DNA from 3 places in the Streptomyces antibioticus genome. Region 2 is predicted to be linked to each of the others. Evidence: riboswitches for the same ligand, from Rfam matches in the RefSeq annotation. Region 2 holds a riboswitch; each other region holds the start of a gene.
The links. Region 2 has a riboswitch for cobalamin ahead of AFM16_RS12260 (SCO2321 family membrane protein). Riboswitches for the same ligand answer to the same signal wherever they lie in the genome.
Positions count from the first base shown of each region.

Region 1: linked by a shared signal. The riboswitch ahead of metE (5-methyltetrahydropteroyltriglutamate--homocysteine S-methyltransferase) and the one ahead of AFM16_RS12260 (SCO2321 family membrane protein) in region 2 are both predicted to bind cobalamin.
Region 3: linked by a shared signal. The riboswitch ahead of AFM16_RS09650 (cobalamin biosynthesis protein) and the one ahead of AFM16_RS12260 (SCO2321 family membrane protein) in region 2 are both predicted to bind cobalamin.

Region 1 covers NZ_CM007717.1:7,738,033-7,747,574, reverse strand. The annotation lists gene bla (class A beta-lactamase) at 1-877, opposite strand, end outside; cobalamin riboswitch at 1,004-1,228, shown strand; gene metE (5-methyltetrahydropteroyltriglutamate--homocysteine S-methyltransferase) at 1,382-3,700, shown strand; gene AFM16_RS34980 (PASTA domain-containing protein) at 3,765-4,430, opposite strand; gene AFM16_RS34975 (antibiotic biosynthesis monooxygenase family protein) at 4,536-4,871, shown strand; gene AFM16_RS34970 (RNA-binding protein) at 4,925-5,884, opposite strand; gene AFM16_RS34965 (hypothetical protein) at 6,308-6,901, shown strand; gene AFM16_RS34960 (hypothetical protein) at 7,009-7,593, shown strand; gene AFM16_RS34955 (hypothetical protein) at 7,727-8,176, opposite strand; gene AFM16_RS34950 (bleomycin resistance protein) at 8,545-9,261, opposite strand; gene AFM16_RS34945 (GNAT family N-acetyltransferase) at 9,285-9,542, opposite strand, start outside.
Region 2 covers NZ_CM007717.1:2,757,021-2,766,562, reverse strand. The annotation lists gene AFM16_RS39970 (ABC transporter ATP-binding protein) at 1-811, opposite strand, end outside; gene AFM16_RS12270 (energy-coupling factor transporter transmembrane component T) at 808-1,935, opposite strand; gene AFM16_RS12265 (SCO2322 family protein) at 1,928-2,599, opposite strand; gene AFM16_RS12260 (SCO2321 family membrane protein) at 2,596-3,846, opposite strand; cobalamin riboswitch at 3,982-4,101, opposite strand; gene AFM16_RS12255 (phosphotransferase) at 4,148-4,864, shown strand; gene AFM16_RS12250 (nuclear transport factor 2 family protein) at 4,861-5,355, opposite strand; gene AFM16_RS12245 (Strvi_7410 family MBL fold metallo-hydrolase) at 5,502-6,545, opposite strand; gene AFM16_RS12240 (hypothetical protein) at 6,611-7,111, opposite strand; gene AFM16_RS12235 (aldehyde dehydrogenase) at 7,435-8,892, shown strand; gene AFM16_RS12230 (ferredoxin) at 8,896-9,168, shown strand; gene AFM16_RS12225 (TetR family transcriptional regulator) at 9,194-9,542, opposite strand, start outside.
Region 3 covers NZ_CM007717.1:2,158,071-2,167,612, forward strand. The annotation lists gene AFM16_RS09625 (hypothetical protein) at 1-668, opposite strand, end outside; gene AFM16_RS09630 (alpha/beta hydrolase) at 828-1,976, opposite strand; gene AFM16_RS09635 (class II aldolase/adducin family protein) at 2,036-2,719, opposite strand; gene AFM16_RS09640 (inorganic phosphate transporter) at 2,923-4,185, shown strand; gene AFM16_RS09645 (hypothetical protein) at 4,232-4,453, shown strand; cobalamin riboswitch at 4,601-4,740, shown strand; gene AFM16_RS09650 (cobalamin biosynthesis protein) at 4,842-5,792, shown strand; gene AFM16_RS09655 (cobyric acid synthase) at 5,789-7,300, shown strand; gene AFM16_RS09660 (putative cobaltochelatase) at 7,399-9,474, shown strand; gene cobO (cob(I)yrinic acid a,c-diamide adenosyltransferase) at 9,474-9,542, shown strand, end outside.

The DNA.
Region 1 (9,542 bases), 5.0 Mb from region 2:
GCCGACCGGGGGGCCATACGACCCCCACGTCGTTGGCGACGCCGTACGCCGCGCCTCCCCCGGTCTTGTCCGCGAGCGTCCAGTCGGCGGGCAGACCGGCCCTGAAGCGGGCGGTGTTGGTGGTGTTGGCGACCAGCCAGCCCGTCAGCAGCTCACGGTCCGCGCGCGGCAGGACCCCGCCGAGCAGGAGCCGTGCGTAGGTCCTGCCGATGGCGCGGGGGCTGGTGATGTCGGTCCGGCGCCACGGTTCCGCCGTGTTCAGCTCGGGCTCCCACCGGTCGAGCCGGGTCGTCGGGTCGCCGAGCGAGCGGGCGAACCGGGTGATCGCGGTCGGTCCGCCCAGCTCGCGCAGGAGCAGATTGCCCGCGCCGTTGTCGCTGTGCGAGACGGTGGCGGCGCACAGTTCGGCGACGGTCATCCCGGCGGCCACGTTCTCGTCGGTGCCCGTGATCGGCGCGTACCCGGAGGCGGTGACGTACTCCTCGGTGTAGCGGATCCGGCGGGCGAGGTACTCCCCGTCGCGGTCGAGATCCCTTAACACGGCTGCCGCGGCGAGGGTCTTGAACACCGAGCACAGCGGGAACCGCTCGTTCGCGCGGTACGCCAGCGTCCGTCCGGTGGCCGTGTCGTGGGCGTAGACGCCGAGGCGGGCCGCGTACCGGCGTTCGAGGGCGTGGAAGCGCCGGCCGAGGCGTGTTCCGGCGGTCGTCGAGGCGTGCGCGGCGGTCGTGTCGGTCGTGTCGGTCGTGGAGGCTTGTGCGGAACCCGGCAGGGCGGTGGCGAGGGCCGCTCCGGCGCCGAGGGTGAGTGCCGCGCGGCGGCCGTGGCGTGCCATCGGGGCCGCCTGGGCCGCCGGGATCGGGTCGTTCCGGTCCATGGTGTCCGTCCTCGTGTCGTCGTGATCTTCCTGTCGTCGGGAGGGACGCCCGGGGCGGGTGGGTCGGTTTCGTCCGGTCGGGGGCACGCGGCGGCCGGGGGTTTCACGCGGACGACGGCACCGCGTAGGGTGGCCCGCGTAGCTGGTTCGCCCCGTCCGCCAGGCGGGAGCGTCGTAAGAGGGAACCCGGTGGGAATCCGGGACTGCCCCGCAGCGGTGAGTGGGAACGACCGCCGTCATACGCACTGGGCCCGACGAACAGGGTCTGGGAAGCGACGGCCAGTAGGTGACCTCCGACGGCCGGAGGACGCGCCCACGAGTCCGAAGACCTGCCAACTGCCCGTGCGTGAAGCACTCACGCGCGGACATCCCGGTGACCTCGAGGGCGGGTCGGCGCACACATCGTACGGACGGCCGTGGGCCGCTGCCGTACGGTCTGTCACCCCTTCGCGCTCTCGTCCCGTCGCCGGGATCTCAGGGATCAGTCTCGCGAAGGAGATCTCCGTGACCACCAAGCCCGCAGCCGCGGCAGCACGGGCCACCGTGTACGGCTACCCCCGTCAGGGGCAGAGCCGGGAACTGAAGAAGGCGATCGAGGGCCACTGGAAGGGCCGCGTCACCGCCGACTTCCTCCGGGAGACCGCCGCCGGACTCCGCCGGAGCAACTGGCGGCAGCTCGCCGCCGCCGGCGTCGACGAGGTCCCGACGGGGGACTTCTCGTACTACGACCACGTCCTCGACACGACCGTGATGGTGGGCGCGATCCCCGAACGGCACCGCGCCGCCGTCGAAGCGGACGCGCTGGGCGGCTACTTCGCGATGGCCCGCGGCACCCAGGACGTGGCGCCGCTGGAGATGACCAAGTGGTTCGACACCAACTACCACTATCTGGTGCCCGAGTTGGGCCCGGACACGGTCTTCACGGCCGACTCCGCCAAGCAGGTCGCCGAGTTGGAGGAGGCCCATGCCCTCGGGCTCACGGCCAGGCCGGTTCTCGTCGGTCCCGTCACCTATCTGCTGCTGTCGAAGCCCGCACCCGGTGTGCCGGCGGACTTCGACCCGCTGACCCTCCTGGACCGGCTGCTGCCCGTGTACGCCGAGGTCCTCGCCGATCTGCGTGCCGCCGGGGCCGGTTGGGTGCAGCTCGACGAACCGGCCCTGGTGCAGGACCGCACCCCGGCCGAACTCAACGCCGCGGCCCGCGCCTACCGCGACCTCGGCGCCCTCACCGACCGTCCGAAACTGCTCGTGGCCTCCTACTTCGACCGGCTCGGCGAGGCCCTGCCCGTGCTGGCCAAGGCCCCGGTGGAGGGGCTGGCGCTGGACTTCACCGAGCGGGCGGCCGCCAACCTGGACGCACTGGCCGCCGTCGGCGGGCTGCCCGGGAAGCGGCTGGTCGCCGGTGTGGTGAACGGCCGCAACATCTGGGTCAACGACCTCTCCGCGTCGCTCACCACGCTGGGTACGTTGCTCGGTCTGGCCGACCGGGTCGACGTGGCCGCGTCCTGCTCCCTGCTCCATGTGCCGCTCGACGCCGCCGCCGAGCGGGACATCGACCCGCAGATCCTGCGCTGGCTGGCCTTCGCCCGTCAGAAGACCGCGGAGGTCGTCACCCTCGCCAAGGGCCTCACCCGCGGCACCGGCGCCATCGCGGCCCAACTCGCCGCCAACAAGGTCGACTTGGCCTCCCGCGCAAACTCCCCGATCACCCGTGACCCGGCGGTCCGGGCCCGCGCCGAGGCCGTCACCGACGCGGACACCCGCCGCGCCCAGCCCTACCCCGAACGCGCCACGGCCCAACGCGCCCACCTGGGCCTGCCGTTGCTGCCGACCACCACCATCGGCTCCTTCCCGCAGACCGCCGAACTGCGCACCGCACGCGCCGATCTGCGCGCCGGACGCATCGACACGGGGGCCTACGAGGAGCGCATCAGGACGGAGATCCAGGAGGTGCTGGCCTTCCAGGAGAAGGCCGGTCTCGACGTCCTCGTGCACGGCGAGCCCGAACGCAACGACATGGTCCAGTACTTCGCCGAACAGCTCACCGGCTATCTGGCCACGCAGCACGGCTGGGTCCAGTCCTACGGCACCCGTTACGTCCGTCCGCCGATCCTCGCCGGGGACATTTCCCGCCCCGAGCCGATGACCGTGCGCTGGACGGCCTACGCCCAGTCCCTCGCCTCACGCCCCGTCAAGGGCATGCTCACCGGGCCGGTCACCATGCTCGCCTGGTCCTTCGTCCGCGACGACCAGCCCCTCGGCGATACCGCCCGGCAGGTCGCCCTCGCGCTGCGCGACGAGGTCAACGACCTCGAGACGGCCGGGACTTCGGTCATCCAGGTCGACGAGCCCGCCCTGCGCGAGACGCTGCCCCTGCGGGCGGCCGACCACACGGCGTACCTGGCCTGGGCCACCGAGGCGTTCCGTCTCACCACGGCCGGGGTGCGCCCGGACACCCAGATCCACACCCACATGTGCTACGCCGAGTTCGGCGACATCGTCCAGGCCATCGACGACCTCGACGCGGACGTCATCAGCCTCGAAGCGGCCCGCTCCCATATGCAGGTCGCCCGCGAACTCGCCGCCCACGGCTATCCGCGCGAGGCGGGCCCGGGTGTCTACGACATCCACTCCCCGCGGGTGCCGAGCGCGGAGGAGGCGGCAGATCTGCTGCGCACGGGGTTGCGGGCCATCCCCGCCGAACGTCTCTGGGTCAACCCCGACTGCGGCCTCAAGACCCGCGCCTGGCCGGAAACCCGCACGTCCCTGGAGAACCTGGTCACGGCGGCCCGCACGGTCCGCGCGGAACTGAACGGTTCCTGATCCTCACGGCCGATTGACGGGGCCGGCCGGGGGCAGGCGTGCGACGCGCCTCGCCTCCGGCCGGTCAGGGGCAGGACTCGCCGAACTTCACGGCCGTGAACTCCACGGGCTGCCCGTTCAGTTCGGCACCGGCCTTCGGGCTCTGGGTGCAGACCTGCCAGTTCGACTCCAGGAACACGAACCGGTCGTCGGCGGACGCGTCCTCCACGGTGATCGAGGTGCCGGAGTCGAGCGCCGCGCGGGCGACCTTCACGGACTTGCCCTTGAAGTCGGGCATCGTCCCGTCGGCCTTCGCGGGAGCGGTCCGGTCCTTGGCGGGGCAGGTCTCGTCCAGCTTGACCGCGCCGAAGTCGAGTTCGGTGTCCGTCGCCACGGTCCGGCCGGCGGCGACGCTCTGCGAGCAGACCTTCCAGTTCCGGTCGAACGCCTGCATCCGGCCGCGGCCGAGGGCGTCGTGCGAGGTCAGACTGTAGAAGCCGACCTCCTGAGCGGCGTCCTGGGCGGACTGGAGCCCCATACCGACGAACCGCGGAACGGCGTGCTTCTCGACATCGCCCTTGCCGTCAGGACCGGCGCTGGCCGGGGACGTGGCGGTACGCGAAGCACTGGGAGTCGCCGAACCGACGGCGTCGCCGCCCTTGCCGCTCTCCTTGTCGTCCAGGGCCGACCCGATACCGCCGATGACGAGGACTCCCGCCACGATTCCGCCGATGACCTTCCAGTTGGCCATGTCCGCCCCTCTTGGTGATGCTGCGCAAACTGCGATGGTCCCACGAACACGTCCGAAGGTGGCCCGGTGCGTCGCGCCGATGTGGGGTGCGTGCAGGATGGGTCCATGAGCGTAGTCAAGATCAACGTACTGACCGTCCCGGCGGAACAGCGGGAGACCCTGGAGAAGCGGTTCGCCGCACGCGCCCACGCCGTCGAGAACTCGGACGGCTTCGAGTGGTTCGAGCTGCTCCGCCCGGTCGAGGGCACGGACACCTACCTCGTCTACACACGCTGGCGCGACGAGGAGTCGTTCCAGGCGTGGTTGGAGGGCCCGATGAAGGCGGCCCACCGCGGCGGCGGCGCGTCAGACGGCGAACGCCCACAGCCGGCGGCCTCGGCCTCCACCCTGTGGTCCTTCGAGGTCGTCCAACAGGCGGCCCCGAAGCCCGCCGAGCAGTAGCCCGGCCCCGGCCGGCGGCGGCGCTCTCCGGACTGCCGCCGCCCGGCCACGGCTCAGCTCCGCCAACGGGCCCGCACCACACCGTCGCCGTCGGGCAGAACGGCGGTGAGAAGGGGGACGCGTTCGTCGGCGTAAACGGACAGAAGCGTCGCGGCGGTGGCGGCGGACATCCGCACGGCCAGCTCGGCGAACCCGCTCTCGTCGACGACCGCGTTCCTGATCCGCCCGTCCGGCTCCTGCCAGACACCTTCCACGAGACCGTCGGCGGGAAGGCCGGCGAGGACAGCGGTGACATCGGTGGACAGGTCGGGCCAGAGGGCCAGACACGCGCGGGGAACGAGCCCGGCCCGCACCGCGTCGACGGTTTCGGGGGTCAGCCGGTGCCAGCGTTCGGCACCCGCGACGAACGTCTCCTCCAACAGCCCGGCCTCGCCGTCGGCGACCGCCCGGTGTACGCGGGCCCAGAACTCGTCGTCCGCAGGAACCTGGACGCGTCCGTCCTCCTCCTCTTCCACGGCGTACGGGGATGCCGCGCACCGTTCCGCGAACAGTCCGAGCGCGGCGGTGCGCGTCACCGCCTCCTCGCAGGGCCGGTCGCTGCCGACGTAGAGGTACTGGTCCCAGCCGACGTGCACCGCGAACACGTCCGCCACCTCCAGGCGGCACCAGACCCCCGCGTCGCGCAGCATGAACCGGACCATCTCCAGGCCGGTTCCGAGCGGCACTTCGGCGCCGTCGTGGAGGCTGGTGAGGCCGTCCGGGAAGAGGGCGTCGAGGCCGAAGCCGGGCAGCGCCGGTTCTCCGCCGAAGTGTGCGAGTGACGGCACCTGCGGCTCGCGCACGGCGAGGCGGCCGACGCCCGTCTCCGCGGCGAACGCCTCGACCGCCCGGAGGTAGGCCGCCTCGACGGCGCCATGGTCGCTCGCCGTGCTCTCGGTGCCGGTGTAGTGCCCGTGTTCGTCACGGTCGGCGGGGTCGTACTTCGTGACGCGGTAGACGTGGGGAAGGTGCACGGCCGTCATCCTCCTCGGTGGGGCCGGGCGGCGCACCCCTGAATGTGCTTGTTCGGGCTTGCGAGCGCGCTCTGGCGTGCCGGTGTGGATCTCGAGGATCGGAGGAGATCGCCGGGGTCGTGTTCCCCGCGTCGTACACCGCGGCCGTTCTGCACACCGGACACGACCTGCAAGAACTCACCGGCGGAGCCTATGTGGGCACCCACCCCGCCTGGGACCTGTTGCGCGGCATCGGCGTCATCGACTCCAAGGACACGGACACCTCAAGGACGCACTGCGACACGGCCGGCGGCCCACCGCGGAACTGTCGGGTTGCTCGAAATAGCGGGCAACAATCGCGGCGCCAGCGAGCATGGGGCGTGTCGCGCCGCCAACTCCGGTCGGTCTGGTCGCCCTTCAACGGGCGTCCGGAGACGGGGGAGAATGCAGCACATGGATGACGCGTTCACACTCCTTCGGCAGGCCGCCGATCTGCTGCCGCAGGACGCGGCGGCAGAGAACGGACAGACGGTCGGGGATGTGCGCGAGGACATCGTGCGCCAGGAGTGGGAGATGGTGCTCGGCGTTCTCATCGAGATCGGGGATGTCCACCCCGTGTCCGCTGATTTCTGGGAACTCCTCGCCGAGGCCGCTCGCCAGATGATGCTCGACCGCAGCCTGCGTTGGTGCGAGTGGCGGGGCTGGGAAGTTCGACACGGCACCGTCCGGGCCACCCTGAGCCTGGTGGGTGCGGAGGAGGGCCGACGCCGGACTGCCTTTGCCGCGGACGGGCGGCTCCGGCCTATGTGGGACATCGGCAACCGCACCGCTGGCGAGGAGCGAGAACTGCACATCGCCCGGTTGTGGGTGGAGTATGCGCAGGAGCTCGGCCCGGGAGAGACCGCCGACGTTCGGCTGGCTCCTCTGAGCCCCGAGCTGTGGAGGCACCTGAAGTGCGGCGATGTGATCACCATGTACGAAGCCCGACCTGTTGCCGGAACGGCCACCGTGATCGAGGTCCTGCCACCGCGCGGCTGAGCTCATCTCGCGTCAGGCGGCTCCGCCTGCAGCCGGGTGGTCTTCGAAAACTGTTCGAGCTCAGATGGCGGGACCAGTACTGTCCCGGCGTGATGAGACCGGATGGGATGAAGTTGGGGATCGAAGCAGCGCGCCTTCTCGCCGTTGCGGACTGCTGCGAGATAGCTCCGGGGCTGAGCGAGATCGAGCTCCAGCGTATTGAGCAGGAATACGGCTTTGAATTTGCCGACGACCACCGGGCTTTCCTGGCATCGGGCTTGCCGGTCAGTCAGCCGCCCGAAGAGGGGGACACGTGGGAGAAGCCGTGGCCGGACTGGCGGAACGGCGACCCCAAAGAACTTCGAAAGCGGCTTGAGTGGCCGGTGGAGGGCGTTGTCCTGTCGGTCCGACACGGCTACTGGCATCCGAGCTGGGGGGAACGGCCGGAGAATACCGACGAGGCCCTTCAGCAAGCTCAGGCACTGCTTGCTCAGGTCCCCAAGCTCGTTCCCATCTACGCGCATCGGTTTCTGCCCGCCGGCCATGGCTCCCATAGTCACCCGGTTCTCTCAGTGTGGGGCACCGACATCATGTGTTACGGCACTGACCTGATCGACTACGTCAACCACGAGTTCGACGATTTCGACGCCCACACCCCCGACGACTGGCGCCCGCAGGCGACCGTCCCGTTCTGGCGGGATTTCCTGCACTGAAGCAGACCGGTCCCGCCCGGGGCGGGGCCGGTCTCGCTACCGTGGTCACGTGGTCGAGCCCAGCTACCTTTCAGGTCCGCTGCCCAGGACCGGGCACTGCCGGTCGGCCGCATCGATCGCATCGCCCGCCATGTCACTGAGGTGGAAGCAGTTGCGGGCGAGTGAGTGACAACGACGCAGGTCCGCCCCGGCAGGAGCCGGTGGGCATCTGCCCACGCAGTGCTTCACCGTCGTTCCCGACCAGCAGCCGTTCTCCTTGCGGGTCAAAGCAGATCAGCCCGTACTCGCGCGCCAGCGCGGCGGCGTACTCGGAGACTTCTTCGGCCCTGCCGTAGGACATGAGCAGGTACACGATCGGTCCCGAGGCTTCGTCGATCACCGGAGGAGATGCCCATGGACTGTCACGGCCATCCTCCGGATAGCGCTCGATCAAGGCGTTCACATAGGCATCGATGCGCGGGGAGGGCGGCACAGCCACATCCTCCGATTCGAGGTAGCGCTCGTACAACTCATCGAAGGCCGAGCCCGCCGCATCGTCATCGAGCGGGTGCTCACCGTCCCACACAGCAAGGTCGTAACTCACCACCACATGATCGCAGGGGCGGTGATGGGGCGAGTCGTCACCTCGGGTGCCGGGCTGGCACCGCCCACGCGCGACGGCTTCAACGCCCTGGCCCGAGCGCACAAACCTTGATCGTTTCTTAGTCCGTCGTCGGGTGACGTTGTAGGCCGGTCGGTGGGGTTCGGCGCGTCCGTTCGGGTGGCAATGCGGCGTCGGTGAAGCGGCCGGGACCCGGTCGGCGTTGGGCAGGGCCCATTCCCCACGGACGGAAGGACCTTCCATGCAGCGTGCCACGGTGTTCGCGATCTGTGCCCTCATCACCGCCGCGGCGACCGGTTTCCTCGCCACCACCGCGATCCGGAGCCGCTGAGCAACCGGCCCCGGCGGTCTCATCGTTCAGCGGCCTCGTCCTGGAGGTCCGCCAAGCGCCGCAGAATATCCCGGGCTTCGGTGCGTTCGGTGGCCGTGAGGTCGACGGTCAGTGCGCGGTCGAGCATCGCCCTCATCGTCGTATCGTCCCCGAGACGGGCCGCCATGTCCGCGCGCAGAGTGAGGAGTTGGAGGAGTTGCACGGGCGTCGGCCGCTCGTCCGTGAGGGACAGCACCCGGTCGACGACCTTCGCGGCGGCGGCCGGGTCCTCCTTCGAGTCGGCGAGCAGCGACGCGTGGTGGAGGGCGCGGGCGAAGGTCTCCTCGGGTGCGGGCCGGTGCCGCTGGTCCTCGCTCGTCGGGCGGCCCACCCGGATGCAGTTGCCCCCGGGGTCGGTCATCAGGAACTGCCGCATCCCGTAGGAGGTGTCCTTCAGCGGGCCGATGCGCGGCAGGCCCCGGGTCGGGATCCTCCCGTAGGCGGTCTTGAGGCCGGCGCGGAAGGCGTCGTAGAGGCCGTCCACGTCATCGGTGACGATGTAGCAGGTGCTCATCGACGTCGAGGGGTCGAAGCTCTTCAGGCCGAAGAACTGAAGCTGGACGGCGCCGCGTTGGACCACCGCGTAGGGGTTGGGGCTGCGCTGGCTGAAGGTCACCTCGAAGCCGAGGGCGGTGTAGAAGTCGAGCACCGGCGGAAGCGTGCGGCACGGCAGGATCGGAATCGTCTGCTCTCCCATCCCCCCACTCTAGTCAACTTTGACTAAAGCGACAGGCGCATCAGCGTCAGATCGAGCCACCGACCGAACTTCGTACCGACCTCGGGGATCACCCCTACGACCCGGAAGCCGAACCGTTCGTGCAGCCGGACGGACGCCTCGTTCCCGGACTCGATGCCCGCGATCATGACGTGATGACCGGCCGCGCGCGCCGCGTCGACCAGCACGGCCATCAGCGCCGAGCCGACACCGAGCCCGTGCCGGCCCTCGCGGACGTAGACCGAGTTCTCGACGGTGTGGCG
Region 2 (9,542 bases):
CCAGGCGTTCCCGGAGATCCGTGGCGCGGCGGCGGGCGTCGCGGACTGTGAGGGGGAGCGGGGTCCAGTGGGCCAGGCGGCCCAGGGCCACCACCGGGGGGTAGACCGGGGAGACGGACATCATGTCCGCCGGGGTGCCCAGGAGCGGGGGTGTGCCGGGGGACGGGAGGAGGGCCACCTGGTCGGCGTACTGGAGGACGCGTTCCAGGCGGTGTTCCGCGAGCAGGACTGTCGTACCGAGGTCGTGGACCAGGCGGAGGAGGACGGCGAGGACCTCTTCCGCGGCCGCCGGGTCCAAGGCGGACGTCGGTTCGTCGAGGACGAGGACCCGGGGGTGCGGGGTGAGCACCGAGCCGATCGCCACGCGCTGCTGCTGGCCGCCGGAGAGCGTGGCGATGGGGCGGTCGCGCAGGGCGGCGAGGCCGAGCAGGTCGAGGGTCTCCTCGACGCGGCGGCGCATCACCTCGGGGGCAAGGCCCAGCGACTCCATGCCGTAGGCCAGCTCCTCCTCGACCGTGTCGGTCACGAAGTGGGACAGCGGGTCCTGCCCCACCGTGCCCACGACGTCGGACAGTTCACGCGGCTTGTGGGTGCGGGTGTCCCGCCCGGCGACCGTCACCCGGCCGCGCAGGGTGCCGCCCGTGAAGTGCGGCACGAGCCCGGACACCGTGCCCAGCAGGGTCGACTTGCCGACCCCCGACGGGCCCGCGAGCAGGACGAGTTCGCCCTCGGGGATGGTGAGGTCGACGCCGCGCACGGTCGGCTCGGAGGCGCCGTCGTACGTCACGGAGACGTTCTCGAAGCGGATCACGACGGCTCCTTGGGAGGCGCGGGGGCGAGGAACGCGGGCAGCAGCCCGAGGAGTACGGCCGCCGCGGGCCACACGGGCAGCGTGGGCGCCGTCAGCGGGACGACACCCGGGTGCAGGGCCTCCGGATCGGTGCCGGACGCGACGGTCAGCAGCGCGGCCACCGCGACACCGGACCCGGCGACCAGACACGCGCGGGGCGTCCAGCGGTCCGGACGGTAACGCGTGCGGGGGGAGCGGCGGCCGCCCAGCCGCAGCCCGGCCAGCGCCGCCGTCACACCGGCCAGGAGGAGCGGCAGGCCGTAGTCCGCCCCGGCCGCGGTGAGCAGCCCGTACGTGCCCGCGCAGATGCCGAGCAGACCGCCCAGGGTGAGCGCGGTCGTCGTACGGCGGACGGGGGCGGGGACGTCGGCGGTACGGCCGTACCCGCGCGCGTCCATCGCGGCGGCGAGGGCGACGGAACGCTCCAGCGCGCCCTCCAGGACCGGCAGGCCGACCTGGAGGAGGCCGCGCACCCCGCGGTCCGGACGGCCCCGCAGCCGGCGCGCGGCCCGCAGCCGCTGGACGTCGGCGATCAGGTTCGGCGCGAAGGTGAGCGCCACGACCACGGCCACGCCCGTCTCGTACAGCGCGCCGGGCAGCGCCTTGAGCAGGCGGGACGGGCTCGCGAGGGCGTTCGCGGAGCCCACGCAGACCAGCAGCGTGGCGAGGCGCAGACCGTCGTAGAGGGAGAACAGGACCCCCTCGGCGGTCACCGCGCCGCCCAGCCGGATGCCCTGCGCCCACTCCGGCAACGGGACCTCGGGCAGCGTCACGATCACATGCGTGCCGGGGACCGGGGAGCCCAGCGCGACGACGAACACCAGCCGGATGACGAGGACGGCGAGGGCCAGCTTCAGGAACGCCGAGTAGGAGCGCGCCCAGGGCGTGGGCGGGCGGCAGGTCGTGACGACGTACGCGGAGGTGGCCAGGAGCAGGGCGAGGAGGAGCGGGTTGGTGGTGCGGGTGGCGGCGGTGCCGAGCGCCAGCGCCCACAGCCACCAGGCGGCGGGGTGCAGGGGGGTGCCCTGCGCTCGCACCGGCTCCTGGCGCACCGCCCCGCCGCCGGGGCGGCCGTCGTCAGCCATTCCTCCGCCGCCGTGCCTGCCAGACCGCCGCGCCCGCCAGTACGGCCACGACCGCGCCGCCCGCGATCAGGCCCACGGACGGGCCGGAGCCGTCGTCGTCCCGCTGTTCGCCCTTGGCGGTGGGCGTGCCGTCGGAGGACACCTGCTCCCCGCAGCCCGTCCGGGGGTAGCCCGCGATCGCGCAGAGCATGGCGGAGGTGTCGTAGCGCAGGGGCTTGGCGACCGAGGCGAGGGCCTCGGCCGTGGTCGCGTCGGGGGAGACCCGGGCGCAGGCCGAACGGGCCGCGGGCGGGGTTTCGCCGGACGGGGCGTCCGCCGCCGTACCGAAGTCGATGACCAGGGCGACCCGCTTCGTCCCGTCCTTCGCGGGCGTCCGCGCGCAGATCGCGTCGAACGACGCTGCGCCGCGCGGCTGGTCCGCGTCGGAGGAGTCCGCGCTGACCGCGAACCGGAAACCCTGGACGTCGCCGTCGGAGGGGCGCGCGGTGGACGGCCCCTGGGTGGCGTAGACCCAGCGGTCGCCGGACCGGTCCCAGAAGGACCAGTACCGGTAACCGGCCGCCTGCGCCTGGGCGGGGACCAGGAGCAGCAGCGCCAGCGCCAGGAGCAGGACGCGCGCGGCGGCGCGGCGGCGACAGGGGTGGAGGGATCGCCCGGGCGTCACGACTGCCGCCGCTTCCGGCCGCGGACCATGAGGACGAAGCCGATGGCCGCGCCGACGAGGAGACCGCCGCCGATGGTGTACGCGGGGCTCAGACCCTTGTCGTCGTCCTTCTTCTCGGCGGACGCCGTGCTCTGGTCCTTCTTCTCCACGGCCTTGGGCGCCGGCCCGGTCGCGTTCAGCAGCTTGACCAGGTCCTGTCCGCCGAAGTCCCGGGCGTCGGCGCCCCGGGCCGCGTTCGCGACGAAGACGAGCTGGGCGTAGGCGGCCGGGCCGCTGTCCTTCGCCCACTGCGCGAAGTTGCCCTCCAGCCAGCGCAGGGGCGCCTCGGCCTGGTCGTTCAGGCCGGTGGAGGACAGGGCGACGATCGCGTCGGCGGTGTTGCCGTAGTCGGGCTGGTCCTCGGCGCCGGGCAGCGCGGACGTGAGGTGGCCGTCCTTCGCCATGGCCTCGGCGAGCCAGCCGGCTCCGTTCGCGGCGCCCTTCTCGGGCTCCTTGGAGGCGTCGAAGGCCGTGCAGGCGGCGGGGGAGGCGGAGTCGTCCTGGCGGCTGCCGGTCAGCGGCTCGCCGAGCAGGCCGAGCACGGCCGCCGCGGTCGCGTCCGCGTTGGCCGCCAACTCGCCCTTCTTGCCGGGCTGGTAGGCGAACGCGCCCGCGTCCTTCCCGTCGCACGGCAGGGCGAGCGTGTGCAGGGCGTCGTAGGGGGACTTGCCGCCCTTGCGGAGGTTCGGCACGGTCTCGCCGCCCTGGGCGAGGGCACCGGCGACGACCGAGGTGGAGTTCGCGTCGCTGGCGCCGCCGGGGGTGTAGCCCCAGCCGCCGTCGGCGTTCTGGACGGACTTCAGCCAGGTCACGGCCTTGCGGACCTCGGCGTCGTGGTTGCCGAGCGCGGCCAGTGCCTGGGTCGCGGCGGCCGTGCTGTTGGTGTCCACCATCAGCTTGGCGTCGCAGGGCTTGCCGGCGTCGGCGCGGAACGCGGCGAACGCGCCGTTCGCGCACTGCTGTCCCGCCAGCCAGGCCACCGCCTTGTCGGCCGGGGTCACGCCCACCGACTCCTGGGCGAGCAGGGCGAGCGACTGGCGCCACACGCCGTCGTAGGTCGGGTCGGTGGTGCCGTAGAGGCCGTCGGGTATGGCCACCGACGGGGTGGGCGACGGGGCCGGTGACGAGCTTGCGGCGGCGGCCGGGCCGGCGCCCGCGAGCACGACGGCGGTGGCGGCCAGGGCCGCTGCGCGGTGACGGTACTTCATGATCGGCGGGTGCCTCTCCCGGTGGGGGAGCCAGGCAGCACGGGACACCCCGGCGGCTCGGCTCCGCATTCCTCGACGGTGCCGCGCGACGGCGGGCTCGCCGACGCGCATGAGCCGGTCACGATCCCGTACGCGGCGGTCCGGCTGGCCACGGGGTGGCTTCACGGTTGCGGGTCAGCGCCGGAATTGCACCGGCTTCCCCCCGTACGAGCGTGATACGACGCGGTCACTCTACCCGCAGGTAGCCGGGAGGCTGAGGGGCGGCTGTGCGGCCGGGCGGCTCGGGCGTAGGTTTCGGCGCATGAGTGCGACGGGGAGGGGGCCGGGCGTCCCGGGCAGACTGCTCGGTTCGGGCCGCACGGCCGACGTGTACGAGATCGACGAGGCGTGGGTGCTGCGCCGCGACCGGGCGGGGTACGGGGACGCGGCGGCGGAGGGGGCGCTGATGGCGCACGTCCGCGCGCACGGCTATCCGGCGCCTGCGGTACGGCCGTCGCCCGGTGCGCTCACCGATCTGGTGATGGAGCGGGTGGACGGGCCGACGATGGTGGAGGCGTTCGCGGCCGGTGCGCTGGACCCGGTGGAGGCGGGCGCGCTCCTCGCCCGGTTGCTGCGTGAGCTGCACGCCGTGCCGGGGCTGACCTCGCCCGACGCGCACGTCCTGCATCTCGACCTCCACCCCGAGAACGTCATCCTCTCGGTGGACGGACCCCGGGTCATCGACTGGGCCAACGCGGCGGAGGGCGACCCGGCGCTGGACTGGGGCACCTCGGCGGTGATCCTCGCCCAGGTCGCCGTCTCCGCCGAGCCGGTCGCTGCACCGGCGGGCGAGATGCTGGCGGCGCTGCTCGCGGACCCGTCCGCGCTCACGGGGGAGGGGCTGACGGAGGGCGGCCTGACGGAGGACGGCCTGACGGAGGCGCTGCGGCGGCGGGCGGTGAATCCGACGATGAGCCGGGAGGAGATCGAACTCCTGGGTGCGGCGGGGGAGTTGGTGCGGTCGGTGGCCGGTCTTTAGAGGAGTGGCGCCGGTCCGCCGCTTGGGAGGAACAGCGTGCGGGCCGCGAGGAGCCAGGTGCCGTCGGGGGTGCGGCGGAGGGTGTCCTCGTAGTGGCCGATGCGGATGTCGGGCTCGGTGGCGGGCGGGGCGGGGGGTTCGCTGCGGCGGGGGTCGTTGCGGGGTCCGGCGCCGACGGCGGCCGTACGGTCGTGTTCGACCCGGAAGGTCGTGAAGTACGAGGTCGCCGTCGCCGTGTCCGGGGAGACCACCTCGACGTGCACGGACGACATCAGGCTGCGGGTGTGCCGGTCGGCGGGGCGGGAGTCGAAGTGGGCGCGGAGCGCGGCGCGGCCGGTGATCCGCCGGTCGCCCTCCGGCCAGGTCCAGGTGCCGTCCTCGGTGAACAGCTCGGCCACGGAGGCGGGTTCATCGAGGTCCAGGCTCCGGACGAGGTCGAGGAGCAGGCGCCGGCAGGCTCGTTCGGCGAGGAGCTGCTCGATCGGGTCCATGGGCGATGCCACCAGGGGTGCCGGAACGGGTGCGAGGCGGTGTGCGGCGGTGCGGTTCGGGGCGTTCTGCGGGCACCGTACGGCGCGGGCGTGAACTCGGTGGATCGGCCGTGTGAACGCTGACGGCATCCGTGCCGGACCGTCGGTCAGGCCGCCACGTAGGTCACCGGTTCGCTGCCCGTCACCGCTTCTGCGCGCCCCAGTTTCACCAGGCGCCGCAGATGGGCCTCGGCCTCCGAGACCGCGATGTTCCTCGACCCGTAGGGGATCTGCGCCCAGGGCCGGTTCCACTCCATGCGCTCGGCGAGCTGCCAGGGGGTGAGGGGGGTGGAGAGCAGGGCGAGGAGTCCGGTGAGCCGGTCCTCGTGGTGTGTGAGCAGGTCCCGTACCCGGGCCGGGGCGTCGGTGAACGGGTGCTGGTGGGCCGGGAGGACCTCGGCGGGGGCGAGGCGGCCGACGCGTTCGAGGGAGTCGAGGTAGTCGCCGAGCGGGTCGGTGACGGTGGCGTCGTCGGGATCCTCGTACAGGCCGATGTGCGGGGTGATCTCGGGCAGCACATGGTCTCCGGAGAACAGCCGCCCATGGCCCGGCAGTCCACCCGGGTGCTCCTCCTCCAGGTGGAGACAGACATGGCCGGGGGTGTGCCCGGGGGTCCAGATCGCCCGCAGGCGGCGTCCGGGCAGGTCGAGCAGTTCACCGGGGACGATCTCCCGGTCGGGCAGGGCGGGGGCGAACCCGGGCAGGGCGCGGCGGGCGGTCCGCAGCGGCGCGACATGCTCCTCGGGGGCACCGGCGGCGGTGAGCTTGTTCGCCATGTACGTGTACCAGTGCTCGGGCCGCGTCTCCCGGGTCCGCCGCACGATCGAGGCGTCGGCGGCATGCATCGCCACCCAGGCCCCGGACGCCTCCCGCACCTTGCCGGAGAGCCCGTGGTGATCGGGGTGGTGGTGGGTGATGACGACGCCGTACACCTCACCGACGCCACCCGCACCGCACGCTGCGAGCCCGTCGACCAGGACATCCCAGGCCCCCGGATCGTCCCACCCGGTGTCGACCAACACGGGCCCACGGTCGGTGTCGACGACGTACACGAGGGTGAAGCCCAGGGGATTGTCCGGAATGGGAACCCGCAGCGAACGCACCCCACCGCCATGGTCGTACGCCCGGACCTGACCCCGACTGCTCACCATCTGCCCACTATAACGAGAACGAGTTCCAATGGGTGCCCGAGTCGACCGTCGACTGTTCCCGACGCCTAACTAGCCCCACAGGAATGCCAGTCGGAGTCCGGCGGAACCTCGTCGTCGCTCGTGGCCAGGGCGAGGTCCGTCGCATGGACACTGTCGCCCCGCGCCACCCGCACCTTGAGGACACCGGCCGTCCAGCCCTCGAACTTCAGCGCGTAGACGGTGCGTTGGGTATCAGCCTTGCCGTTCACCCGGATCTCCCGGAACTCCACCGGTGCGCCGCCGCAGGTGACGGTCCGGATGGTCTCGCGGTCGGCGGCGACGAGCAGAACGTATCCGCCCGGTGAACCGAAGTCCGTTTCGTAGAGGCGGATCAGCTTCGGGGTGCGGCTGAAGGGCTTGGTGGACTCATGGCACTGCACGGTGTGGTGGCTGGGGTCGTATATCGCGATGCAGTAGCGCCCGTCCGCTGTCGACCAGAAGAACGCGGTGCTCTGCGGGTACGCGCCGACCACGCTCAGCCCCTCGCCGTCAGGGGCTTTGGTGCCCGTGGCGATCTTCGTCAACACCTGCTGCCGATGCGACTCGACCCGCTCCCGCGCCTGTTCCCGTGCCGACGGCCCGGACGGCCCGGACGGCCCGGACGGCCGCACCGACGCCGTTGACGACGAGCTGCGTTCGGGATCCTTCGCCGCGCCCCCGCCCTGCGAGCACGCCGCTAGAACGGTCGCGACCGCCGCCGCCCCCACAGTCCTGGCCCATATCCGTCGCCCCATGGCCCCCGCCCCCCGCTGTCGGATGCAGATCATCGTAGGTCGTCGCCGCGCCCTGGCTTAGTTCAATTAGAACTGGTATCAGTTCTGAAACACCGTCAGAAGCGAAGGCAGTGGACATGGCCGAGCTCGTGGAACACGGACAGTTGGTCATCGGGGGGAAGCTGACCGAACCCCTGGGTGAGGGTGTGATCGAGGTGGTCTCGCCGCATACCGAGGAGGTCATCGGGCGGGTGCCGCACGCCTCCGAGGGGGATGTGGACCGGGCCGTGGCCGTCGCGCGGCGGGCCTTCGACGAAGGGCCCTGGCCTCGGCTGTCCCTCGGCGAGCGGATCGCCGTCGTCGGGCGGATCAAGGACGCGATCGCCGTGCGGCACGAGGAGATCGCCCGGGTGATCTCCTCCGAGAACGGCTCCCCGTACTCCTGGAGCGTCCTCGCCCAGGCCCTCGGCGCGATGATGGTGTGGGACTCCGCGATCAAGGTCGCCGAGGGATTCCCGTACGAGGAGCGGCGCGACGGCGTCCTCGGGAAGATCCTCGTGCGGCGCGAGCCCGTGGGCGTGGTCGCGGCCGTCGTTCCCTGGAACGTCCCGCAGTTCGTCGCCGCCGCCAAGCTCGCCCCCGCGCTGCTCACCGGCTGCACCGTGGTCCTCAAGCCGTCGCCCGAATCGCCCCTGGACGCCTACATCCTCGCCGACATCGCCCGCGAGGCCGGGCTGCCCGAGGGCGTGCTGTCGGTGCTCCCGGCCGACCGCGAGGTCAGTGAGTACCTGGTCGGGCACCCCGGCGTCGACAAGGTCTCCTTCACGGGCTCGGTCGCGGCCGGCAAGCGGGTCATGGAGGTCGCCGCCCGCAACCTCACCCGCGTCACCCTGGAGCTGGGCGGCAAGTCGGCGGCCGTCGTCCTGCCGGACGCGGACCTCGCCACGGCCGTCCCGGGCATCGTCTCCGCGGCCTGGATGAACAACGGCCAGGCGTGCGTCGCCCAGACCCGCATCCTGCTCCCGCGCTCCCGCTACGACGAGTTCGCCGACGCCTTCGCCGCAGCGGCGAGCGCGCTCGTGGTCGGCGACCCGCTGGACCCCGCCACCCAGGTCGGCCCCCTGGTCGCCGAACGGCAGCGGCGCCGCAGCCTCGACTACATCCGCATCGGCCAGGAGGAGGGCGCCAAGATCCTCACGGGCGGCGGCCGTCCGCCCGGCCTGGAACGCGGCTGGTACGTCGAACCCACCCTCTTCGGCGACGTCGACAACTCCATGCGCATCGCCCGCGAGGAGATCTTCGGCCCGGTGATCTGCCTCCTGCCCTACGGCGACGAGGACGAGGCGCTGAAGATCGCGAACGACTCCGACTACGGGCTGAGCGGCAGCGTCTGGACGGGCGACGTGGCCCACGGCGTCGACGTCGCCCGCCGGGTCCGTACCGGGACGTACTCCGTCAACACGTTCAGTCTCGACATGCTCGGACCGTTCGGCGGCTACAAGAACTCCGGTCTCGGGAGGGAGTTCGGGCCCGAGGGGTACTCCGAGTACCTGGAGCACAAGATGATCCACCTCCCGGCGGGCTGGGAGGGCTGAACCATGGGGGCGACTCCCCTGCGCGAGCAGCCGGGCGTGGGCGCGGGCGACCGCTGGCACGTCGAGGTCGACCGCTCCCTGTGCATCGGTTCCGCCCAGTGCCTCCACCACGCCCCGGACGGGTTCCGCCTCGACAGCGCCCGTCAGTCCCGCCCGGTCGACCCCGACACCGACGCCAGCGAACAGGTGCTGGCGGCGGCCGAGGGCTGCCCGGTGGAGGCGATCATGGTGACGCTGGCGGGGAGCGGCGAGCCCGTGTTCCCGCCGGAGGAGTAGAGGGGCCCGGAAGGACCGGCAGGGCTCACGCCCGCGGCTCCGTCACGTCGATCAGGCGGCACACCGTCTCGATGTCCACGCGGACCTGCGCGATCGAGGCCCGCCCCGAGAGCCAGGTGATCAGGGCCGAGTGCCAGGTGTGCTCGATGACGCGGACGGCGGAGAGCTGCTCGGGCGTCGGGTCCTCCAGGCCCATCGCGTCCAGGATGATCGCCGTCGTCTGCCGGGAGACCTGGTCGACCTCGGGCGAGACGCTGCGGTCGGCGAAGGTCAGCGCGCGGACCATCGCGTCGGCCAGATGCGGTTCGCGCTGGAGGGCGCGGAAGGCGCGCATCAGCGTCTCCGCGACCCGCTCCGCCGCCCGTTCGCCGGTC
Region 3 (9,542 bases), 600 kb from region 2:
GCGGCCGCCGCCGGGCTGACGGCGTCGGCGGCGTAGGGGACCTCGCAGCGCTCGGTGCGCAGTTCGGTGACGCGCTGGCGCAGCAGGTCGAGGAGCTGCTCCACGGGCACGGGGCCGGCGGAGAGCTGGAGGAAGGAGAGCACCTGCGGCATGGCCGAGACGACCTCGGCGACGGCGGCGGGCTCCTCCCCCGCGGGTTCCGGGGTGGCGAGCGACCAGGCGTCGAAGAGGGCGACCCAGCCGCGGAGCACGGCGCCGTCGTCGCGGTTCCAGGCGCGCAGCCGCCAGCCGGGGCGGGCGCTGTCGCCGTGCACCTCGATGAGTCCGGCGAGGCGGGCGATGTCCCAGTCGTGGCGGACCTGGTCCCGGGTCAGGCCCAGATCGCGGGCCGCGCGTTCGGCGGACGGGTCGGACAGGGTGGCCTTGCCGTCGGCGGTCGCGGCGTCACGGCCGGGGCCGAGGGCGTTGTCGGCCCAGCGGGCGACACGGGCCGCGGCGGCCAGACCTGAGCGTGCCATTCTGGCCAGCTCCGCCGGGGCCGGAGTGCCTTCCGGGGGGCGGGGCGCGGGGCGGCGCGGGCGCCGCTCGTTCACAGCGGTGGGGGCGGCGGCCAGGGGTCGCGGGCGGACGAGTCGAAGCCTGGAGTCGCGCGGGATACGGGACGTCACGGGTGCAGTCTTCCGGTTGACGGTCCGAAAACCCAAACGGAATGTCACGGCGGGCGACGGGACTGGCCAACGCACGGCGTGCGCGGGGGCCCGCCGGGACCGGTTCAGGCCAGTGGTACGGCCTTAAACGGAACCTTCGGGGGCGGTCCTCGCCGCGGCTCAGCTCAGGGGGATGAGGAAGCGGCGGAGGGTCTCCTCGTAGTCCTTCGGGCCGACGTTCCACATCGCGGCGTGCGGGGCCCGGGCGACGGTGTGCAGGGAGACCAGGCCGGGGCGGCGGGCGGCGAGACGGCGGGACGCCTCCCAGGGGGCCACGGTGTCGTCGGGGCCGTGGAAGACGAGGGTCGGCACCCGCAGTCCGGCGGCCGGGTCGGCGGCGCCGTCGCCCGGGTCGCCGGATCCGCCGGGGCCGTCGTGCAGTCCGGTGCGGCCCTGGGCGGCGCGGACGGCGAGCGGCAGCAGGACGCCGGGGGTGTGTCTGGCGGCGGCCAGGGCGCGCAGGGTGGCCTGCCAGTCCAGCACCGGGGAGTCCAGGACGAGCCCGGAGACCCGGTCGCGCAGTCCGGAGTGGGCGGCCGCGCGCAGGGCCATGGTGGCGCCGGTGGACCAGCCGAGCAGGACGACGCGTTCGGCGCCGTAGCGGACGGCGTAGCGCATCGCGGCGTCCAGGTCGCGCCACTCGGTCTGGCCGAGGTGGTTCAGGCCGTCCGGCGGGCGGGGCGCGCCGAGGTCGCCCCGGTAGGAGAGGGCGAGGACCGGGAAGCGGCGGCTGTGCAGGAAGCCCATGAGGTTCAGGGCGTGCTCGCGGGTGGCGGCGAGGCCGTGCACGGCGATCACCCAGGTGCGCCGGTCGCCGGGCACGAACCAGGCGGGCAGCGGGCCCAGCTCGCCGGGCACGTCGACGTCGGCGTGGTCGAGGCCGAGGGCGGCGCTCGGGTTGCCGACGTACAGGTTGGGGGTGAGCCACACGGCGTCCCCGGGGCTCAGGCTGCCGTGCGTGACGCTTTCGAGCCGCCGTACGACGGTGTCGGCGGAGCCGGCAGCCTGCGGCAGCACGGGGCCGACGACCGCGTGGGAGCCGTCGCCCGCGAGCCCGTAGGTGCCGGGGCGCAGGCTGGCCAGATGGCGGGTGAGGGCGATCTGGCCGGCGGCGGTGCCGTGCACGGTGAGCCGGGGTTCGGTGGGCAGGGGCCGCCCGGGCGGCGCCTTCAGCGCGGCGTCGCTGGCGAGCCGCCCGGCGGCGACACTGACGGCGCCGGCGGCCAGGGCTGCGGTGACGGCAGCGGCCGTCGCGGTGACAGTGCGCACCCGTCCAGTGTCCTGGCCAATCCTCTTGGCGGCCAGTGGAGGGGCCCCAGGGGGTCGGGTCAGCCCGGCTGGCCGTAGTTGCGGAGGCGGGTGCCCGCTTCCGTGATCTGGGACTCCGTCAGGAGGGACGGGGTGTGGTGGGGGACCGAGGACGCCTTGAGCCAGAGGCTGCACATCCATTCGAGCTGGGCGGTGCGGTCGTAGGCCTGGTCGAGGGTGGTGCCGTGGGTGAGGGTGCCGTGGTTGCGGAGGAGGCAGCCGGTGCGTCCTTCGAGGGCGCGCAGGACGTTCTCGGCCAGCTCCGGGGTGCCGTAGGGCGCGTAGGGGGCGACGCGGACCGGGCCGCCGAGGGCGCCCGTCATGTAGTGGACGGGCGGGAGTTCGAGGACGAGCGTGGAGACGGCGGTGGCGTGGACGGCGTGCGTGTGGACGACGGCGCGGGCGTCGGTGGTGGCGTACACGGCGAGGTGCATGGGCAGTTCGCTGGTCGGGACGAGGGTGCCGAGCACCTGCCGGCCGGTGAGGTCGACGCCGGTGACGTCGTCCGGGGTGAGCCGGTCGTAGGGCACGCCCGACGGGGTGACGAGTACGGTGTCGCCGACTCGGACGGAGACGTTGCCCGAGGTGCCGACGACGAGGCCGTCCGCGACCGTGCGGCGGGCCGCCGCCACCAGGGCCTCCCAGGCGTCCGTCTCCTCGGGGAGCGGGTCCCGCCGACGCTGTTCGTACCGCTGCTCAGCCATGCCCCGATCCTGCCAGCGCACGGCCTCCCATCGCATACAACGGCGGCCGGATCACGCATCGTGGACCACCCGCTACGGGCCGCCGCGACAGGGGGTGACGACCCCCGGATGTGGACACCGCAGTGACCGCCTCAGTTCACCTTCCGTTCACCCAGGTTGCCTACGGTCAGCCGACCAATGACTTCGAAAGATTGCCTGGGTAAATGGAAAACTTCTCGCTGATCCTCGCGATTGTGGTGGTCACCGCACTCGCGTTCGATTTCACGAATGGTTTTCACGACACCGCCAACGCGATGGCCACCACCATCTCGACCGGTGCGCTCAAGCCCAAGGTCGCGGTGGCCATGTCCGCCGTGCTGAACCTTGTGGGCGCTTTCCTCTCCGTGGAGGTCGCCAACACGATCTCCAAGGGTCTCGTCGACGAGACCGGCATCCGTCCCGAGGTCATCTTCGCCGCCCTGGTCGGCGCGATCCTCTGGAACCTGCTGACCTGGCTGGTGGGCCTGCCCTCCAGCTCCTCCCACGCCCTCATGGGCGGTCTGATCGGCGCCACCATCGCCTCCGCCGACATGGGCGCGGTCCACGGTGACGTCCTGGTCACCAAGGTCCTGATCCCGGCGATCGCGGCCCCGCTGGTCGCGGGCGTCGCGGCGATGCTCGCCACCCGGCTCTCCTACCGCCTGGGCAGGAAGGCCGACGGCAAGGCCGCCGAGAAGGGCTACCGCGCCGGCCAGATCGCCTCCGCGGGCCTGGTCTCCCTGGCCCACGGCACCAACGACGCCCAGAAGACGATGGGCATCATCACCCTGGCCCTGGTGGCCGGCGGTGCCGTCGCCCCCGACTCCGACCCGCCGCTGTGGGTCATCCTCACCGCCGGTCTGGCCATCGCGCTCGGCACCTACCTCGGCGGCTGGCGCATCATCCGCACCATGGGCAAGGGCCTCACCGACCTCCAGCCGCAGCAGGGCTTCGCCGCCCAGACCAGCGCCGCGACGGTCATCCTGGCCTCCTCCCACCTGGGCTTCTCCCTCTCCACCACGCACTCGGTCTCCGGTTCCGTGATGGGCGCGGGCCTCGGCCGCAAGGGCGGGGTGGTCCGCTGGTCCACCGCGACCCGGATGTTCGTCGCCTGGGGCCTCACGCTCCCGGCCGCCGCCCTGGTGGGCGCGCTCGCCGAGTACGTCACCGGCTTCGGCGCCTGGGGCACGGCGGTGGTCGCGGTCTTCCTGGTCGCCTCCAGCGCCGCCATCTGGAAGATCTCCCGCCGCGAGCACGTCGACCACACCAACGTCAACGACCATCCGGACGAGCCGGCCGGTGTCGTCACCACCGCCATCGCCGCGGTGACTCCGCCGCCCACCGCCGCGATGACCGAGACGGTGCCCGAGCCGGTCTCCGAGACCCTGACCGCCACGATCGCCTCCCCGGCGGCCGAGCCGGCGGCCTCGCCCGCCCCCACGGCCTGAGCGCCATCCGCCCGGATACGCAGGAACGCGAAGGAACAGCATCCCTATGAAGATCGACTGGGCAGCCCTGGGCTCCGTCTTCGGCGTCAGCCTCGTGGTCACCGTGGCCCTCGTGGGCCTCTTCACCCTCGGCATCATGGCCCTCTCCCACCGCGAACGGGCCACCGCGCAGGGCGGCTCCGCCACCCTCGCCCTGACCGGCGCGTACGCCTGCTTCGCGGCGTGCACGGCCGCGGTGGCCTACGGGATCTCGCTGATCGTGGCCTGAGGCCACGACGACCGTCCCCGGGTGCGCCCGGTCCGGCCCCTTCCCGGGGTCCCGGACCGGGCGCGCCTTCGTGTGCGGCCCGGTCCGCGTACGGGCGGTGTGGGGTTCTGCACACTCTCCCCCCGCAGGTCAACGGCAAGTTGACGGCCCTTCGGGGCCCGTGGTGGACTGCCGGGGCCAGCTACGGCGGCAGAAGAGGAAGCCGGTGCGAATCCGGCGCGGTCCCGCCACTGTCACCGGGGTAGTAACCCCCGGGAGCCAGGAACTCTCACCGCCGGTCTCGTCGAACCAGGGCGCGGACACCCTGAGTGAGGACATATCGCCATGCGCGCTCGGTCGTTGAGGTACCGCACCAGGCCCCTGCCCGGCCGCACGGCCGGCTGAGCCGGTGCGTGCCGACCGCGTCCACGCGTACGGCGCCGCTCTCGGCCTCCTCGGCGACCTGCTGCTCGGCGATCCCCGCCGGGGCCATCCGGTCGCCGGATTCGGGCGGGCCGCCGGTGCCGTCGAGCGCGTGCTGTGGCGCGACCACCGGGGCTGGGGCGCCCTGCACACCCTGGTGTGCGCCGGGGGCGCCGTAGCGCTCGGGGCCGCCGCCTCGCGCGCCGTCCGCTCCTCCCCCGCCGGGTCCGTCGCCCTCACCGCCGCCGCCACCTGGGCCGTCGTCGGCGGCACCTCCCTCGCGCGCGAGGCGCGGGCCGTCGGCCACGCCCTGGAGACCGGGGACGTCGACGCGGCGCGGGCCCGGCTGCCGCATCTGTGCGGGCGCGACCCGCAGGCCCTGGACGCCGACGGGATCGTCCGCGCCGTGGTCGAGTCCGTCGCCGAGAACACCTCCGACGCCGTCACCGGGGCCCTGGTGTGGGGGGCGGCCGCCGGGGTGCCCGGGCTGCTCGGGTTCCGGGCCGTCAACACGCTGGACGCCATGGTCGGGCACCGCTCACCGCGCCATCTGCGCTTCGGGTGGACGTCCGCGCGCCTGGACGACCTCGCCGGCTGGCCGGGGGCGCGGCTCACCGCCGTCCTCGCCGTCCTCGCGGGGGACGATCCGCGGGGGGCCGTGCGGGCCTGGCGCGACGACGCCCACCGGCATCCCAGTCCCAACGCCGGGCCCGTGGAGGCGTCCTTCGCGGGGGCGCTCGGGGTGCGGCTCGGCGGGACGCTGTCGTACGGGGGCCGGGTCGAACACCGGCCGGTGCTGAACCAGAAGGGGCGTTCCGTGGAGGTCAAGGACATCGAGCGGGCGGTACGGCTGTCCCGCCGGGTCGCGCTGCTCGCGCTCGGCGTCACCGTCGCCGGGCGGGCCGCCGCCGCGCGGGTGCGGGGGCGGGCGTCATGACGGGCGGGGGGCTGCTCGTCGCCGGGACCACGTCCGACGCGGGCAAGAGCGTCGTCACGGCCGGGATCTGCCGGTGGCTGGTGCGGCAGGGGGTGAAGGTCGCGCCCTTCAAGGCGCAGAACATGTCCCTGAACTCCTTCGTGACGAAGGAGGGCGCCGAGATCGGGCGGGCCCAGGCCATGCAGGCGCAGGCGTGCCGGATCGAGCCGAGCGCGCTGATGAACCCGGTGCTGCTCAAGCCCGGCGGGGAGCGCAGCAGTCAGGTCGTGCTGCTCGGCAAGCCGGTCGGCGAGATGAGCGCGCGCGGCTACCACGGGGGCCGTCAGCAGCGGCTCCTCGGGACGGTCGTCGACTGTCTGGCCGAGCTGCGCAGCACCTACGACGCGGTGATCTGCGAGGGGGCGGGCAGCCCCGCCGAGATCAACCTGCGGCGCACCGACATCGTGAACATGGGCATCGCGCGCAGCGCCCGGCTGCCGGTGCTGGTGGTCGGCGACATCGACCGCGGCGGCGTCTTCGCCTCCTTCTTCGGCACCGTCGCGCTGCTGTCGCCGGAGGACCAGGAGCTGGTGGCCGGGTTCCTCGTCAACAAGTTCCGCGGGGACGTCAGCCTGCTGGAGCCGGGGCTCGACATGCTGCACGGGCTCACCGGGCGCCGCACCTACGGGGTGCTGCCCTTCCGGCACGGGCTCGGGATCGACGAGGAGGACGGTCTGCGGGTGTCGCTGCGCGGCACCGTGCGCGAGTCCACCGTCGCGCCGCCGGTCGGCGAGGACGTGCTGCGGGTCGCCGTGTGCGCGATCCCGCTGATGTCCAACTTCACGGACGTGGACGCGCTGGCCGCCGAGCCCGGTGTCGTCGTGCGGTTCGTGGACCGGCCCGAGGAGCTGGCCGACGCCGATCTCGTCGTCGTCCCCGGCACCCGGGGGACCGTGCGGGCGCTGGAGTGGCTGCGCGAGCGCGGGCTCGCCGACGCCCTCGCCCGGCGGGCGGCCGAGGGGCGGCCCGTGCTCGGGATCTGCGGCGGCTTCCAGATCCTCGGCGAGCACATCGAGGACGACGTCGAGAGCCGCCGCGGGCGGGTCGACGGGCTCGGACTGCTGCCGGTCCGGGTGCGGTTCGCCCCGGAGAAGACCCTCACCCGGCCGGTCGGCGAGGCCCTCGGCGAGCGGGTCGAGGGGTACGAGATCCATCACGGGGTCGCCACCGTGACCGGCGGGGAGCCCTTCCTCGACGGGTGCCGGGCGGGCTCGGTGTGGGGCACGCACTGGCACGGTTCGCTGGAGTCGGACGGCTTCCGGCGGGCCTTTCTGCGCGAGGTGGCCGCCGCCGCGGGCCGCCGGTTCGTGCCGGCCGCCGACACCTCCTTCGCCGCGCTGCGCGAGGAACAGCTCGACCGGCTCGGCGATCTGATCGAACAGCACGCGGACACGGACGCGTTGTGGCGGCTCGTCGAGTCGGGCGCGCCGCCGGGACTTCCCTTCGTGCCACCGGGGGCGCCCGCGTGAACACCGTGCCGTCCCACGGGAACACCGTGCCGTCCCGTCCGCCCGTCCCGTCCGCCCGTCCCGCGTCCGGAGCCGGCCGGCGACCTGGAGGAGAACCAGTGACCACCCCCTTCCCATTCACGGCCGTCGTCGGCCAGGACGATCTGCGGCTCGCGCTGCTGCTGAACGCCGTGTCACCGGCGGTCGGCGGGGTGCTGGTGCGCGGGGAGAAGGGCACCGCGAAGAGCACCGCCGTGCGGGCGCTCTCGGCGCTGATGCCCGCCCTCGACGTGGTCTCCGGCTGCCGCTTCTCCTGCGACCCCGCCGCCCCCGACCCCGGCTGCCCGGACGGGCCGCACGAGACGGGGGTGTCCGAGACCCGTCCGGCGCGGATGGTGGAGCTGCCGGTGGGCGCCTCGGAGGACCGGCTGGTCGGCGCCCTGGACATCGAACGGGCGCTGGCCGAGGGCGTGAAGGCGTTCGAGCCGGGCCTGCTGGCCGACGCGCACCGCGGGATCCTCTACGTCGACGAGGTCAACCTGCTCCACGACCATCTGGTCGACCTGCTGCTGGACGCGGCGGCGATGGGTGCCTCGTACGTGGAGCGCGAGGGCGTCTCCGTACGGCACGCCGCCCGGTTCCTGCTCGTCGGGACCATGAACCCCGAAGAGGGCGAGCTGCGGCCGCAGTTGCTCGACCGGTTCGGGCTGACGGTGGAGGTGGCCGCCTCGCGCGAACCCGACCAGCGGGTGGAGGTCGTGCGGCGCCGGCTGGCCTACGACGACTATCCGGCCGGTTTCTCGGCCCGGTGGGCGGACGAGGAGGCCGCCGTACGGGAGCGGATCACGGCCGCGCGGGAGCTGCTGCCGTCGGTGCGGCTGGGCGACGGGGCGCTGCGGCAGATCGCGGCGACCTGTGCCGCCTTCGAGGTGGACGGCATGCGCGCCGACATCGTGATGGCCCGTACGGCGACCGCGCTGGCCGCCTGGGCCGGGCGCACGGACGTGCTCGCCGAGGACGTGCGGCAGGCGGCGCTGCTCGCGCTGCCGCACCGGCGCCGGCGCAATCCGTTCGACGCGCCGGGGCTCGACGAGGACCGGCTGGACCGGACGCTGGAGGAGTTCGCGGGCGACGACGAGGATCCCGAGCCCGACCCGGACACGGATCCCGACACGGATCCCGGTGGGCCCGACGACGGTGGCGGGGGCGGGGGTCCGGCCCCGGACGCCGGGGGGCCCGACGACGCGGCCGGGGCCGACGCCGGGGCGCCGCCCGAGGCCGGTGCGGGCGGGCAGCCCGAGGACTCCCCCGGTGCCGGTGCGGGCTCTGGCGAGCGGTCCGCCGTACGGGCCGCCGAACCGTTCCGTACGAAGGTGCTCAGCGTGCCCGGGATCGGTGAGGGTGCCGCCGGGCGGCGCTCGCGGGCGCGGACCGAGCACGGGCGCACCACCGGCGCGCGCCGGCCGCGGGGTGCCCTGACCAAGCTGCATCTGGCGGCGACCGTGCTGGCGGCCGCGCCGCACCAGCGGGCGCGGGGGCGGTCCGGGCGGGGCCTGGTGGTGCGCCGGGACGATCTGCGGCAGGCGACCCGGGAGGGGCGCGAGGGCAACCTCGTGCTGTTCGCCGTGGACGCCTCCGGGTCGATGGCGGCCCGGCAGCGGATGAGCGCCGTGAAGGGCGCCGTCCTCTCGCTGCTGCTGGACGCCTACCAACGGCGGGACAAGGTGGGCCTGGTGACCTTCCGGGGGTCGGCGGCCGAGGTGGCGCTGCCGCCCACGTCCTCGGTGGACGCCGCCGCCGTACGGCTGGAGTCGCTGCCCACCGGGGGGCGCACCCCGCTGGCCGCCGGGCTGCTGCGGGCGCACGACGTGCTGCGGGTGGAGCGGCTCCGGGATCCGGCGCGCCGGGCGCTGCTGGTGGTCGTGACCGACGGGCGGGCGACCGGCGGTCCCGATCCGGTCGCGCTCGCCGGGCGGGCGGCCCGGCTGTTCGCCGCCGAGGGCGTCGCCTCCGTCGTCGTGGACTGCGAGTCGGGGCCGGTGCGGCTCGGGCTCGCGGGGCGGCTCGCGGGTGAGCTGGGCGGGACGGCGGTGACACTGGACGAGCTGCGGGCGGAGTCGATCGCCGGGCTGGTCCGGAACGTACAGGGAGCCTCCGTGGCTCCGTCTGCTTCGACTTCGAGGAGGGCCGCGTAGTGCCGCAGGGACAGCCGAGTGTCGTGCCGGACGACGGGCTGACGACCCGTCAGCGCCGTAACCGTGCA